2 regions of the Klebsiella variicola genome follow, and region 2 is predicted to be linked to the other one. Evidence: predicted binding sites of a transcription regulator. Region 2 holds the regulator's gene; the other holds the start of a gene.
The links. The regulator LexA, encoded in region 2, represses DNA repair genes until DNA is damaged. The targets are predictions, from matches to a motif close to TNCTGTATGTACATACAGNA.

Region 1 (7,587 bases), 770 kb from region 2:
ATATTAAGCGGAGGAAGTCGCGTGGCTGAGAAGAAAAGTAACGATAGCATCGGCAAAACGCTGCTGGTGGTGCTGGTGCTTTGTCTGGTCTGCTCCATCGTGGTAGCGGGCTCGGCCGTGGGGCTGAAATCCCGCCAGCAGGCGCAGCGGGCGCTGGATAAACAGCGCAATATCCTGGCCGTCGCCGGCCTGATACAGCCCGGGATGGATGCTGATGCGGTAGCGGAAACCTTCGCGGCGCGCATTTCGCCGCGACTGGTGAATCTGGCGACCGGCGAGCTGCTGGAGAAAGACCCGGCAAAATTTAATCAGGCCCAGGCGCTGAAGGATCCGCAGCAGAGCATCGCGCTGGACGCCAGCCAGGATCCGGCCGGCATTAAACGCCGTAGCAACCTGGCGGAAATTTATCTGGTGCGCGACGCGCAGCAACAGATTGAGCAGATGGTGCTGCCGATCTACGGCAATGGCCTGTGGTCGATGATGTATGCCTTTGTGGCGCTGGACGTTGATGGCCGCACGGTGAAAGGCATTACATATTACGATCAGGGGGAAACCCCGGGGCTGGGCGGCGAAGTGGAGAACCCGAACTGGCGCCAGCAGTTTATTGGCAAGCAGGTGCTGGATGACAACGGCATGCCGGCACTCCGGGTGGTGAAAGGCGGCGCGCGCGCCGGTGACCTGCATGCAGTAGACGGTTTATCCGGCGCCACGCTAACGTCTAACGGCGTGCAGCACAGCTTTGATTTCTGGATGGGCGAACTGGGCTTTGGTCCGTTCCTGAAAAAAGTGCGTGAGGGAGGGCTGAATAATGGCTGAACAGAGCGATATGAAAGAGGTGAAGCGCGTGCTGGTGGGGCCGCTCATCGCCAACAACCCCATCGCCCTGCAGGTGCTGGGCGTCTGCTCCGCGCTGGCGGTAACCACTAAACTGGAAACCGCCTTCGTGATGACCATTGCGGTGACGCTGGTGACGGCGTTTTCCAGCATGTTTATCTCGATGATTCGCCACCATATTCCCAATAGCGTGCGCATCATCGTGCAGATGGCGATCATCGCCTCGCTGGTCATCGTGGTGGATCAGCTGTTGCGGGCTTTCGCTTATGAGACCTCTAAGCAGCTGTCGGTATTCGTCGGGCTTATCATCACCAACTGTATCGTGATGGGGCGCGCCGAAGCCTACGCCATGAAATCGCCGCCGCTGGCCAGCTTTATGGACGGTATTGGCAACGGTCTCGGCTATGGCGCGATCCTGATAATCGTCGGCTTCCTGCGCGAGCTTATCGGCAGCGGCAAGCTGTTCGGTATCACGGTGCTGGAGACGGTGCAGAACGGCGGCTGGTATCAGCCGAACGGCCTGTTCCTGCTGGCGCCGAGCGCATTCTTCATTATCGGTTTGCTGATCTGGGCCCTGCGTAGCTGGAAGCCTGAACAGCAGGAAAAGGAGTAATCGATGATGGCTCATTACATTAGCCTGTTTGTCCGCGCGGTGTTCGTTGAGAACATGGCGCTGGCCTTCTTCCTCGGGATGTGTACCTTCCTCGCGGTGTCGAAAAAGGTCTCCACCGCCTTCGGCCTCGGCGTCGCAGTGACGGTGGTGCTGGGTCTTGCTGTGCCAATCAACAACCTGGTCTATAACCTGGTGCTGCGCGACGGCGCGCTGGTGGAAGGCGTAGATCTCAGCTTCCTGAACTTCATCACCTTTATCGGGGTGATTGCGGCGCTGGTGCAGATCCTGGAGATGATCCTCGATAAGTACTTCCCGGCACTCTATAACGCGTTAGGGATCTTCCTGCCGCTTATCGCCGTTAACTGCGCCATTTTCGGCGGCGTGTCGTTCATGGTGCAGCGTGATTACAACTTCCCGGAATCCATCGTCTACGGCTTCGGCTCCGGCATCGGCTGGATGCTGGCGATCGTGGCGATGGCGGGGATCCGCGAAAAAATGAAGTACGCCAACGTGCCCGCCGGTCTGCGCGGGTTAGGGATCACCTTTATCACCACCGGGTTGATGGCGCTGGGCTTTATGTCCTTCTCCGGCGTGCAGCTATAAGGGCGAATAAGTATGGAAATTATTCTTGGCGTCGTGATGTTCACGCTGATTGTGCTGGTGCTGTCGGGGCTTATCCTGGCTGCGCGCTCAAAGCTGGTGAACGCGGGCGACGTGGTTATTGAGATCAATAACGAAGCGGATAAACAGATCCGCACCCCGGCGGGTGACAAACTGCTGAACACGCTGTCCAGCAACGGGATTTTTGTCTCCTCCGCCTGCGGCGGCGGCGGCTCCTGCGGCCAGTGTCGGGTGACCATCAAAGAAGGCGGCGGCGATATTCTGCCGACCGAGCTTTCGCATATCACCAAACGCGAAGCCAAAGAAGGGTGCCGCCTGGCCTGCCAGGTGGCGGTGAAGCAGAATATGAAAATTGAGCTGCCGGAAGAGATTTTCGGCGTGAAAAAATGGGAGTGCGAGGTTATCTCTAACGATAACAAAGCCACCTTCATTAAAGAGCTCAAATTACGGGTGCCTGATGGTGAAGTGGTGCCGTTCCGCGCCGGCGGCTATATTCAGATCGAATGCCCGTCTCACAAAGTGGCCTATGCTGACTTCGATGTTCCCGATGAATACCGTTCAGACTGGGACAAATTCAATCTGTTCCGCTATGTCTCTGAGGTGAAAGAGCCGACCCTGCGCGCCTACTCGATGGCTAACTATCCGGAAGAGAAGGGCATCATTATGCTCAACGTGCGCATCGCGACGCCGCCGCCGAAAGTACCGGATGCCCCGCCGGGGATCATGTCGTCCTATATCTGGTCGCTGAAGCCTGGCGATAAGGTGACGATTTCCGGGCCGTTCGGCGAGTTCTTTGCTAAAGAGACCGACGCTGAGATGGTGTTTATCGGCGGCGGCGCCGGCATGGCGCCGATGCGCTCGCATATCTTTGATCAGCTTAAGCGGCTGCACAGCACGCGCAAAATCAGCTTCTGGTACGGCGCCCGTTCGCTGCGCGAGATGTTCTACGATGATGAGTTCGAGCAGCTGGCGCGCGACAACCCAAACTTTACCTTCCACGTCGCGCTCTCCGATCCGCTGCCGGAAGATAACTGGACCGGGCATACGGGCTTTATCCATAATGTTCTGTATGAAAACTATCTGCGCGATCACCCGGCGCCGGAAGACTGCGAATTCTATATGTGCGGGCCGCCGGTGATGAACGCCGCGGTGATAAAAATGCTCAAAGACCTGGGCGTCGAAGATGAGAACATCATGCTCGACGACTTTGGAGGCTGACGATGCTGACGGTATTTGTCGCGACCTTTGTGATTTTTGCGCTGGTGATCCTCGGCATGTCGCTGGGCTACCTGGTGAAGCGCAAGAGCATTCAGGGCAGCTGCGGCGGGATCTCGTCGCTGGGGCTGGAGAAAGTCTGCGACTGTCCGGAACCGTGCGACGCGCGTAAGAAACGTCTCGCTCGCGAGGCGCAGCGTCAGCAGCGGCGTATTTTGTAATGCCCGGTGGCGCTGCGCTTGCCGGGTCTGCTGCTTCAGTTTTGTAGGCCGGGTCAGGCGCAGCCGCCACCCGGCATAAAGCGGCTCCGTGCCCGGTGGCGCTGCGCTTGCCGGGTCTGCTGCTTCGGTTTTGTAGGCCGGGTAAGGCGCCAGCCGCCACCCGGCAACAACATGCCAGCAATGTGAGGCCGCTTTCGTGGCCTTTTTAGCCGTTGACTCCCTTACTGCCAGCTTTTCGCCTGTGCCGGAGAATCCACCATCACCCCGTCGGCGCCCAGCTCCTTCGCCGTGCGGTAGTCTTCCGCACTGTTGATGCCGAAGAAAATAATGTGCGCTTTGCCCTGTGAGCGGAAGCAATCCATCGCCTCTTTATCCCAGGTGAGCGTTGCCGGGGAGATCCCTTCGCCAAGGGTAAACTTCTCCACCACCTCGACCTTGCGCTTCAGCTCCAGCCCATACCACTGCTCGCCCTCGTGCTGGCTGCTCAGTTGACACTGGTGGCTTAGTGAAATAGTCGCAAGTTTAGTGCGAGTCTCGCTGCGGGTGACGAAGCGGGGAATAGCCGATGGCAGGGCGGCGATATAGCGGTCATCGGTGGAATAGACCCGCACGCGATCGAGGCTGTCGGTGGCTTTTAACACCGCCAGCAGGCGTTCGCCCATCACCGCCGGTTCGGCATCTGGAGATTTGATATCGATATAGAAAAAAGTGTGCGGCCACTGTTGCAGCACGCTTTGCAGGGTCGGGATCGTGGCCTGCTTACCGCGCCACGGGTGGCTGTCATCCCCCCATTTCCAGCCGGCGTCGACTTTCGCCAGCTCGGCGGCGGTTAAGCTGGAGACCTTACCCTCGGCGTTGGTCAGGGCGGAGAGATCGCTTGAACGGTAGAGTACCGGTACGCCGTCGCGGCTTAACTGCACCGTGACCCAGATGGCCTCAGCGTGGTTCTCCAGCGCCAGTTTAATGGCCGGCAGGGTATTTTCCGGGGCATCGCCGGTACCGCCGCGGTGGGCAATCAGCTGTGGGTTAGCTAAAGCGCTGCTGGTGGCCAGCAGGCAAAGGGCGGTGAGTCGTTTCTTCATGATTGTATCTTTCAGATTAGTTGATTAACGTTATGAAAATAAACATGATTTATTGCACTTTTATGTTGTCAGCGTTTTTTTGACCACCGCAGTAAAAAAAGCATCAAACTGGCGCGCAGTTTTTGCTATGCTGTATGGGTATACAGTGTTGAGTCTGACGATGCGTAAAATTATCCATGTCGATATGGACTGTTTCTTTGCAGCGGTGGAGATGCGCGACAACCCGGTGTTGCGTGATATCCCCCTCGCGATAGGCGGCAGTCGGGTACAGCGTGGCGTGATTAGTACCGCGAACTATCCTGCGCGTAAGTTTGGTGTGCGCAGCGCCATGCCGACGGCGACAGCGCTCAAGCTGTGCCCGCATCTCACGCTGCTTCCCGGCCGCTTCGATGCCTACAAAGAAGCCTCGAATCATATCCGCGAAATTTTCTCCCGCTATACCTCGCGCATTGAGCCGCTGTCGCTGGATGAAGCCTACCTTGACGTCAGCGACAGCGTGCATTGTCACGGGTCGGCCACTCTGATAGCTCAGGAGATCCGCCAGACCATCGAACGGGAGCTGCACCTCACCGCCTCGGCGGGCGTGGCGCCGGTGAAGTTTCTCGCTAAAATCGCTTCCGATATGAATAAACCCAACGGCCAGTTCGTTATCGCTCCCCATCAGGTGGCAGAGTTTGTGCGGGCGCTGCCGCTGGCGAAAATACCCGGTGTCGGAAAGGTGTCGGCGGCGAAGCTGGAAAATATGGGCCTGCGTACCTGTGGCGATGTGCAGAACAGCGATCTGGCCATGCTGCTCAAGCGCTTCGGTAAATTCGGCCGTATTCTGTGGGAGCGCAGCCACGGGATTGATGAGCGGGAAATCCATAACGATCGGCAACGTAAATCGGTGGGTGTGGAGCGGACGTTAGCGGAAGATATCCACGAATGGTCAGCGTGCGAAGCGATTATCGAAAATCTCTATCCCGAACTGGAGCGGCGGCTGGCGAAGGTCAAACCGGACCTGTTGATCGCCCGCCAGGGGATTAAACTGAAATTCAATGACTTCCAGCTGACCACTCAGGAGCACGTCTGGCCGCGGCTGAACAAAGAGGATCTGATTGCCACCGCCCACAAAGCCTGGGATGAGCGGCGCGGCGGACGGGGCGTGCGTCTGGTTGGGCTCCATGTGACGCTGCTCGATCCGCAGCTGGAAAGGCAGCTTTTATTAGGGATTTAACCATGCATATTCGTGCTTACCGCGACAGCGATTTGCCATTGCTCTGCCAGATCTTTCTGCGCGCGGTGCAGGAAACGGCGAGCCGGGACTATACCCCGGCGCAGATTGCGGCCTGGGCACAGGTGGATGAGACGCGCTGGCGACAAAAGCTGGCTGACTCAATCGGGCGGGTGGCCGTGGTTAACAATCAACCGGTTGGCTTTATCACCGCCATCGGGACGCATATCGATTTACTCTTTGTCTCGCCGGATCACGCCCGGCAGGGTATCGGCGGCGCGCTTATCGAGGCGCTCTGCGCTCAGTATCCTGCGCAAATCCTGACGGTGGACGCCAGCATTACCGCAAAGCCCTGTTTTACGGCCCATGGATTTAAAGTGGTGGCGGAGCAGCGGGTGGCGGCCCGTGGGGAGTGGTTTATTAACTACCGGATGGAAAAACGCGTGGCGCTAAGGTGATGCGGGGGAAAACCGGCGGCAGACTGCCGCCGGTGGTGGGGCTTATTTAGCCGGAATGGCTTTCAGCAGCTCGGTCAGCAGCGTCCAGTACTGGCCGACGCTCTCGATATGTACCTGCTCATCCGGGGAGTGCGGACCGGTAATGGTTGGCCCGATGGAGACCATGTCCATCTCCGGATACGGTTTTTTGAACAGACCGCATTCCAGACCGGCGTGGATGATCTGGATGTTCGGCGTCTTGTTGAACAGACGCTGGTAAGTCTCGCGCACCAGGTGCATTACCGGCGAGTTGGCGTCTGGCTGCCAGCCAGGGTAAGCGCCTTTGGCTTCGGTTTTCGCCCCCGCCAGTTTACCCAGAGAATCCAGCATGCTGACCACGTAGTCTTTGCCGCTGTCGATCAGCGAGCGGATCAGGCAGTGGATCTGCACGTTGTCATCGGTCATGGTGACGACGCCGACGTTCAGCGAAGTTTCCACTACGCCTTTCGCCACGTCAGAGTTGCGGATAACCCCGTTCGGCGTGGCGTTCAGCAGGCGGATGAAACCGTCGCGGGAAGCCTGCGTCAGCGCTGCTTTGTCGTTATCAACCGCTTCCAGGAGCACTACCAGGTTCTTCTCTTTGGCCTCCAGCTCGTTTTTCAGCAGCGCCTGGTAAGTATTCACCAGCGCTTTCAGCGCATCGGCTTTATCCGCGGCGACGGCGACGGTCGCGTATGCTTCGCGCGGGATGGCGTTGCGCAACGTACCGCCGTTGAAATCGACCAGACGCAAATCCAGCTCATCGGCGTGGCCGGCGAGGAAGCGCGACAGCAGCTTGTTGGCGTTACCCAGACCCAGGTGAATGTCACCGCCGGAGTGGCCGCCTTTCAGCCCTTTTAAGGTTACTTTAAAGCTCTGGAACCCGGCCGGAATCGCTTCGCGAGTCAGCGCCAGGTTAGAGGTGAAATCGATCCCGCCGGCGCAACCCATGTAGATTTCGCCTTCTTCTTCGGAGTCGGTATTGATCAGGATATCCGCCTGCAGCCAGTTGGCCTGCAGACCGAACGCGCCGTCCATACCGGCCTCTTCGGTCATGGTCAGTAGCACTTCCAGCGGGCCGTGAGCGACGCTGTCGTCGGCCAGCACGGCCAGTGCGGACGCCATCCCGATGCCGTTATCCGCGCCCAGCGTGGTGCCGCGCGCTTTCACCCATTCGCCGTCAATGTACGGCTGGATCGGATCTTTGGCGAAGTCGTGGACGGTATCGTTGTTTTTCTGCGGCACCATATCGAGGTGCGCCTGCAGCGCTACCGGCTTGCGGTTTTCCATACCGGCAGTCGCGCCTTTACGA
Region 2 (7,587 bases):
TGCAACAAGGGGCGATCAGCGCCTACGATCTGCTGGATCTCCTGCGTGACAAAGAGCCGCAGGCTAAACCGCCGACGGTTTACCGCGCGCTGGAGTTTTTACTCGAGCAGGGCTTTGTTCATAAGGTTGAATCGACCAACAGCTATGTGCTGTGCCATCTCTTTGACCAGCCGACCCATAGCTCAGCCATGTTTATCTGTGACCGCTGTGGCGTGGTGAAGGAAGAGGCGGCGGAAGGGGTGGAAGATATCATGCATACGTTAGCGGCCAGAATGGGCTTTGCCCTGCGCCACAACGTGATTGAAGCTCACGGCCTTTGTGCAGACTGCGTGGAAGTCGAAGCCTGCAGCACGCCGGGACACTGCCAGCACGACCATTCCATTCAGCTGAAAAAGAAAGCCCGCTGAGCGTCAGCCGCAGCGGGAAACAGGGTTAACGGCGCATCCTTACGCCATTCAGACAGGCACTAACACAAATGCTTTATTCTTTGAGCCACGGAACGCTACCAGCGGTAGTCGTTTTTATGCTCCCAGTCTGAGACTTCTTTCTCAGCCTGATCCTTCGCATAGCCGTACCGTTCCTGAATTTTACCGACCAGCTGATCGCGCTTACCTTCGATCACGGTCATATCATCATCGGTAAGTTTGCCCCACTGTTCCTTGGCTTTACCTTTCAACTGTTTCCAGTTACCGCCGATTTCGTCTTTATTCATGATAACGTCCTCATCATTCGGTGGGTTTACAGCCCGTTTTGTACCGGACATGGTATTAACTATAGATGAGAATGCTGGTACCGATTCGTTATTCGGAATTTTTAACCATCATACCGATGGGTAAGGCTGAGGCGATTTTCCCGGCTTGCGCTACGCTGAGCCGGGCTACTGAGTTGCCCCGGTAAGCGGCGCGCAACCGCGGGAATTCATAGATGGCCGTGATGAACGGCAATGACTAGCTAAACCAGGTGCCGTGTCGCCAGTGGCGACGCCAGATCAGCGCCAGAGACAGGCCGCGCAGGGCGAGGAACACCGCCAGCGCCAGCCACAGACCGTGGTTACCGAGCAGCGGGACCGAAAGCAGCGTTACAGCAAACCCCGCCGCGGCGACCGCCATGCTGTTCCGCATCTCCGCGCCGCGTGTGGCGCCGATAAACATGCCGTCCAGCAGATAGCACCAGACGCCCACCACCGGCAGGATGGCCTGCCAGATCAGATAGCGATCGGCCAGCTGCTGCAGAGAAGGCAGCGAGGTTAACAACGCGATGATGTACTCCCCCGCCAGGCTATAAATCAGGGCAAACGCCAGCGCCACCATGCCAGACTGCCGGCAGGCCGCCCGCCAGACTTCCAGCAGCTGGCTGCCGTCGCGCGCGCCGTAGGCCTGGCCGGAGTGGGCCTCCACGGCATAGGCAAAACCATCCAGCGCATAGGCGGTAAAGGTCAGCATGGTCATCAGTACCGCATTGACCGCCACAATGTCGCTGCCCAGACGCGCGCCGTACACGGTCAGCGCGCCAAAGCACAGCTGTAGCAGCAGGGAACGCAGCATGATGTCCCGATTCAACGCCAGCAGACGGCGCAGATCCCCGCGCCAGGCGTTTTTCAGCATTGCCAGCGACACGCCGCGCAGCGTCAGCACCCGCTTCGCCATCATCAGGCCAATAATGAGAGTGGCGTACTCCGCGGTGACCGTGGCCAGCGCAGCCCCCTGGACGTTCATCCGCAGGCCCATCACCAGCCACAGGTCGAGCACAATATTCAACAGATTACCGACCACCAGCAGAATCACCGGCGCCCGTGCGTACTGGACTCCCAGCAGCCAGCCGAGCAGCACCAGGTTGGCCAGCGAAGCGGGGGCGCTGAGCCAGCGAATTTCAAGGAACCGCCGTGCCTGCTCAAGCACCGCCTCACTGCCGCCAACAATATGCAGAGCGAGGTTAATCAGCGGCAGGCGAAACAGGATGATGAGAACCCCGGCGCCCAGCGCCAGGGCCAGCGGCTGCACCAGCGCCCGCGCCAGTCGCAGCGGATCTTTGGCACCCCAGGCCTGAGCGGTGAGCCCGGTGGTGCTCATGCGCAAAAACAGCAGCAGCATGAAGAGGAAACTGGTAGCCGTCGCCCCAACCGCGACGCCGCCGAGGTATACCGGGCTGTCAAGATGGCCGATCACCGCGGTATCCACCAGCCCCAGCAGCGGGACGGTGATATTGGAGAAAATCATCGGGATCGCAAGGCGCCACAGCGCTTTATCGGCAGCGTTGAGCAGCATGTTCGGAGACCTGATTGAGGACAAACGTCGCAGCGTCATGCATCAGATGACGCTGCGCAGGGGCAGGCGTTACAGCCATTCTCCATTACGGATCACGCCAACGGCCAGACCCTCAATGGTAAAACTCTGCTGACGCAGATCGACAACGATAGGGGTAAATTCGCTGTTTTCCGGCAACAGTTCGACGACGTTACCCTGCTTTTTCAGGCGCTTCACCGTCACTTCGTCGTCAATGCGCGCTACCACCACCTGGCCGTTACGCACGTCCTGGGTTTTGTGGACCGCCAGCAGATCGCCATCAAGGATACCGATGTCTTTCATCGACATGCCGCTGACGCGCAGCAGGAAATCCGCGTTGGGTTTAAACATCGACGGGTCGACCTGATAGTGCCCCTCAATGTGCTGCTGCGCCAGCAGCGGCTCGCCGGCGGCGACGCGGCCGATCAGCGGCAGGCCATGTTCTTCTTCCGTCAGCAGGCGGATACCGCGAGAAGCACCGGAGACGATCTCGATCGCGCCTTTACGCGCCAGCGCTTTCAGGTGTTCTTCCGCCGCGTTTGGGGAACGGAACCCCAAGCGCTGAGCAATTTCCGCACGCGTCGGCGGCATGCCCGTCTGGCTGATATGATCCCGAATGAGATCAAACACCTCTTGCTGCCTGGTCGTTAACGCTTTCATTCCGCCCCCTGGGTGTATATACAGTTATGCTGTGAGTATATACAGCTACCGGTGATTTTGGAACCACATGGCACACAAAAATCGGCAGATTGTTTATATTTTGCGAGGCTTAGCGAAGAACGTTAATGATAATGGCTCCACAGCAGCGTTCCCCAGGTGATCAGTGCGATGATAATCGCCAGCAGGACCGCCGCCGATCCCATGTCTTTGGCGCGCCCTGAAAGCTCATGATATTCCGAGCCTATACGGTCCACGACCGCCTCAATCGCGCTGTTGAGAATTTCGACTATCATCACTAGCAGGACCGACCCAATCAGCAATACGCGGGTAATGGCGTCGACGTCCAGCCAGCAGGCTATCGCGACGGCCACGATGGCGGCGATACCTTCCTGACGAAACGCGGCCTCGTTGATCCACGCTGCGCGAAATCCTTTCCAGGAGTAACCTGCCGCCTTAATGATTCGGGTTAACCCGGTGGTATTATTGGCCATCACAAAACCTTTTTACGTAAATGACGTCGATGAGTGTACGCGTTTGCCGCGTGGTAACGGAAATTTTGCCCACTTTCTGTTATTCTTGCCGCGCATTTGCATGATTAACCAGAGGCTTCACATCGTTTATGTCCGGCTGGCAACGAATTTACTATAAATTACTGAATTTACCATTACGGGTGCTGGTAAAAAGCAAGTCTATTCCGGCAGAGCCTGCCCAGGAATTAGGACTCGATACCTCGCGTCCGGTCATGTACGTCCTGCCCTATAATTCCAAGGCGGACCTGCTGACGCTGCGCGCCCAATGCCTGGCGCATGATTTACCCGACCCGCTTGAACCGCTGGAGATCGACGGCGCGCTGCTGCCGCGTTACGTATTCATCCACGGTGGGCCGCGCGTGTTTACCTATTACACGCCAAAAGAAGAGTCCATCAAGCTGTTCCACGACTACCTCGATCTGCACCGCAACCATCCGGACCTCGATGTGCAAATGGTGCCGGTTTCGGTCATGTTCGGCCGCTCGCCGGGTCGTGAGAAAGGAGAAGTCAATCCGCCGCTGCGGATGCTGAACGGCATTCAGAAATTTTTCGCCGTCTCCTGGCTCGGCCGCGACAGTTTCGTGCGTTTCTCGCCTTCCGTGTCGCTGCGTCGCATGGCGGATGAGCACGGTACCGATAAGATCATCGCCCAGAAGCTGGCTCGCGTCGCCCGGATGCACTTTGCCCGCCAGCGCCTGGCCGCCGTCGGCCCGCGTCTGCCGGCCCGCCAGGATCTGTTTAATAAACTGCTGGCCTCGAAAGCGATTGCCCGCGCGGTGGAAGACGAAGCGCGCAGCAAGAAAATTTCGCATGAGAAGGCTCAGCAGAACGCTATCGCGCTGATGGAAGAGATTGCCGCGAACTTCTCGTACGAGATGATCCGCCTGACCGACCGCATTCTCGGCTTCACCTGGAACCGCCTGTACCAGGGGATCAACGTGCATAACGCCGAGCGCGTGCGCCAGCTGGCTCACGACGGCCATGAGATTGTCTATGTCCCCTGCCACCGCAGCCACATGGACTATCTGCTGCTCTCCTACGTCCTGTATCATCAGGGCCTGGTGCCACCGCATATCGCGGCGGGCATCAACCTTAACTTCTGGCCAGCCGGGCCGATCTTCCGCCGCCTGGGCGCGTTCTTCATCCGCCGCACCTTTAAGGGCAACAAGCTCTACTCCACGGTGTTCCGCGAATATCTTGGCGAGCTGTTCAGCCGCGGCTATTCCGTCGAGTATTTCGTCGAAGGCGGCCGCTCCCGTACCGGCCGTCTGCTCGATCCGAAGACCGGTACGCTGTCGATGACCATCCAGGCGATGCTGCGCGGCGGCACCCGGCCGATCACTCTGGTGCCTATCTACATCGGCTATGAACACGTGATGGAAGTAGGCACCTACGCTAAAGAGCTGCGCGGCGCCACCAAAGAGAAAGAGAGCCTGCCGCAGATGGTGCGTGGCTTGAGCAAGCTGCGCAACCTTGGCCAGGGCTATGTCAACTTCGGCGAACCACTGCCGCTGATGACCTACCTTAACCACCATGTGCCGGAGTGGCGGGAAGCCATCGACCCGATCGAAGCCATCCGCCCTTCCTGGCTGACGCCAACGGTGAACAACATCGCCGCTGACCTGATGGTGCGCATCAACAACGCCGGCGCGGCCAACGCCATGAACCTGTGCTGCACGGCGCTGCTGGCCTCGCGTCAGCGTTCACTGACCCGGGAGCAGCTCACCCAACAGCTGGAGTGCTACCTCGCGCTGCTGCGCAATGTGCCCTATTCGCCAGATGCGACGACACCTTCCGCTTCGGCCAGCGAGCTTATCGACCACGCGCTGCAAATGAACAAGTTCGAAGTGGAGAAGGACACCATCGGCGATATCATCATCCTGCCGCGCGAGCAGGCGGTGCTGATGACCTACTATCGCAACAACATTGCCCATATGCTGGTGATACCGTCGCTGTTAGCCGCCCTGGTGACTCAGCATCGTCAGCTCAGCCGCACCGAAGTGCTGCGCCATGTCGAAACGCTGTATCCGTTCCTCAAGGCCGAGCTGTTCCTGCGCTGGGAGAAAGCAGAGCTGGCCGGGGTGGTGGATGCGTTGATTGCCGAGATGCTGCGTCAGGAGCTGATCGTCGTCGATGGCGAGGTGATGAGCCTCAATCCGTCGCACTCTCGCTCCCTGCAACTGCTGGCCGCTGGCGCGCGCGAGACGCTGCAGCGCTATGCCATTACCTTCTGGCTGCTGAGCGCCAACCCGTCGATCAACCGCAGTTCGCTGGAAAAAGAGAGTCGTACCGTGGCCCAGCGCCTGTCGGTGCTGCATGGCATTAACGCGCCGGAGTTCTTCGACAAAGCGGTGTTCAGCACCCTGGTGCTGACCCTGCGCGATGAAGGCTACATTAGCGACACCGGCGATGCCGAGCCGGAAGAGACGCTGAAGGTTTATCGGATGCTGGCGGACTTGATTACGTCGGATGTGCGGCTGACGATTGAAAGCGTCACGCAGGATGACGCGTAACGCGGTGTTTTCTGCCCTCGCTTCCCCCCGATACACCGGGGGGAAGCGGACAGGGGATTACAGGTAGCTCATCGCCAGGCCCAGGAATAGTACCAGCCCGACGTAGTTATTGTTCATAAACGCTTTGAAGCAGTTATCGCGCTCGCGATTGAAGATAAGCTTCTGCTGCCAGCCAAACAGACCTGCCGCGACAAACAACGACCAGTAGTATTCCCAGCCCAGCCCATTCAGCCAGCCCACCGCGCCCATCAGCGCCAGCACGGCCACCTGCAGGATACCGATAATCAGACGATCGTTTTCGCCGAACAGGATCGCCGTGGACTTGATGCCGATCTTCACGTCGTCATCGCGATCCACCATCGCATACTGGGTATCGTAGGCCACCGCCCACAGAATGTTGGCGAGGAACATCAGCCAACAGCTCAGCGGCAGCGATTCGCTAACGGCCGAGAAGGCCATCGGGATCGACCAGCCAAAGGCGGCCCCCAGCACCACCTGCGGCAGATGAGTGTAGCGCTTCATAAACGGGTAGACCCACGCCAGGGCCAGCGCCGCGACCGACAGCAGAATGGTCATGGTGTTGAGGGTGAGCACCAGCAGGAAGGAGAGCAACACCAGAACGATAAACAGCGTTCGCGCCTCTTTCTCGGTAACGTCGCCGCTCGGTAGCGGACGACGGGCGGTACGCTTTACGTGACCATCAAATTTTCGATCGGCATAGTCATTCACCACGCAGCCGGCGGCGCGCATCAGCCAGACGCCGGCGACGAATACCGCCAGGATCCACAGCGGCGGGACGCCCGGCGAGGCCACCCACAGCGCCCACAGCGTCGGCCACAGCAGCAGCAAAGCGCCGATCGGTTTGTCAGTGCGCATCAGGCGATGAAACGCCAACAGCTTATTCTGCGACAGACTCCACTCCATTTTTTCTTCCTCTTAGTACAACGGCGACGCAGGCAAAAACAGCTCGGTCAGCAGCAGGGGTTTGCCGCTCAGCCGCAGGCGGGAACGACGCCCCCACAGCGCTGCATCGCGACCAATTTCAATAAAATCGCGGGTTAATGTCGACGACGTGAACAGGTATCGGCCCAGCGGGATCTGCCCGAGCTGCTGTAGCGCCAGCTCCGGACCACACAGTGTCGACTCCGGCACCACCGTGCGCCCGGCCAGCCAGGGTTCGCCATCGGCATTGAGTATAATCTCCCGCAGCCAGTAGCGCGGCTCGTCAGGTAGCAGCGCCGCTTCGTCAGTCAGCGCCTCACGCTCAATATACCCTTCGTTAATCAGGGTCACGGTGACCTGCTTTCCTTGTTGCTCAAAGCGCTGGGTCATTGAGTCCTCCAGCAGCAGCCAGTCACTCAGGGGCGGCGCCAGGGATGGCATAACGGCAAAATAGCGCAGCGCACGCAGTCGCGTAAGCGCAGGATGGGACATGCCTGATTCTCCGGTACATAACGTGAAAGCATTGTATCGCAGAATAGGCGGTTGGTGGCGGGCAAACGTCAATATACGATCATTCACGCAACAGCCATGCAACAGGCTGCCGCGCGTGCAAAAAAAGGTGCATCCCGAAGGATGCACCTAAAGGCTGTGCCTAAACAT

Region 1: a site for LexA is predicted at 4,715-4,734, ahead of dinB (DNA polymerase IV). Genes of this name have one in related genera too.

Annotation. Positions count from the first base shown of each region.
Region 1 is NZ_CP010523.2:4,413,560-4,421,146, reverse strand. Features, by position in the region: gene SP68_RS20745 (NADH:ubiquinone reductase (Na(+)-transporting) subunit B) at 1-29, shown strand, start outside; gene SP68_RS20740 (Na(+)-translocating NADH-quinone reductase subunit C) at 22-816, shown strand; gene SP68_RS20735 (NADH:ubiquinone reductase (Na(+)-transporting) subunit D) at 809-1,447, shown strand; gene nqrE (NADH:ubiquinone reductase (Na(+)-transporting) subunit E) at 1,454-2,050, shown strand; gene nqrF (NADH:ubiquinone reductase (Na(+)-transporting) subunit F) at 2,063-3,286, shown strand; gene nqrM ((Na+)-NQR maturation NqrM) at 3,289-3,504, shown strand; gene SP68_RS20715 (glycerophosphodiester phosphodiesterase family protein) at 3,726-4,586, opposite strand; gene dinB (DNA polymerase IV) at 4,747-5,802, shown strand; gene SP68_RS20705 (GNAT family N-acetyltransferase) at 5,805-6,257, shown strand; gene pepD (cytosol nonspecific dipeptidase) at 6,300-7,587, opposite strand, start outside.
Region 2 is NZ_CP010523.2:5,179,258-5,186,844, forward strand. Features, by position in the region: gene zur (zinc uptake transcriptional repressor Zur) at 1-407, shown strand, start outside; gene SP68_RS24180 (CsbD family protein) at 503-712, opposite strand; gene dinF (MATE family efflux transporter DinF) at 948-2,264, opposite strand; gene lexA (transcriptional repressor LexA) at 2,334-2,942, opposite strand; gene SP68_RS24195 (diacylglycerol kinase) at 3,065-3,433, opposite strand; gene plsB (glycerol-3-phosphate 1-O-acyltransferase PlsB) at 3,562-5,985, shown strand; gene ubiA (4-hydroxybenzoate octaprenyltransferase) at 6,043-6,909, opposite strand; gene ubiC (chorismate lyase) at 6,922-7,419, opposite strand.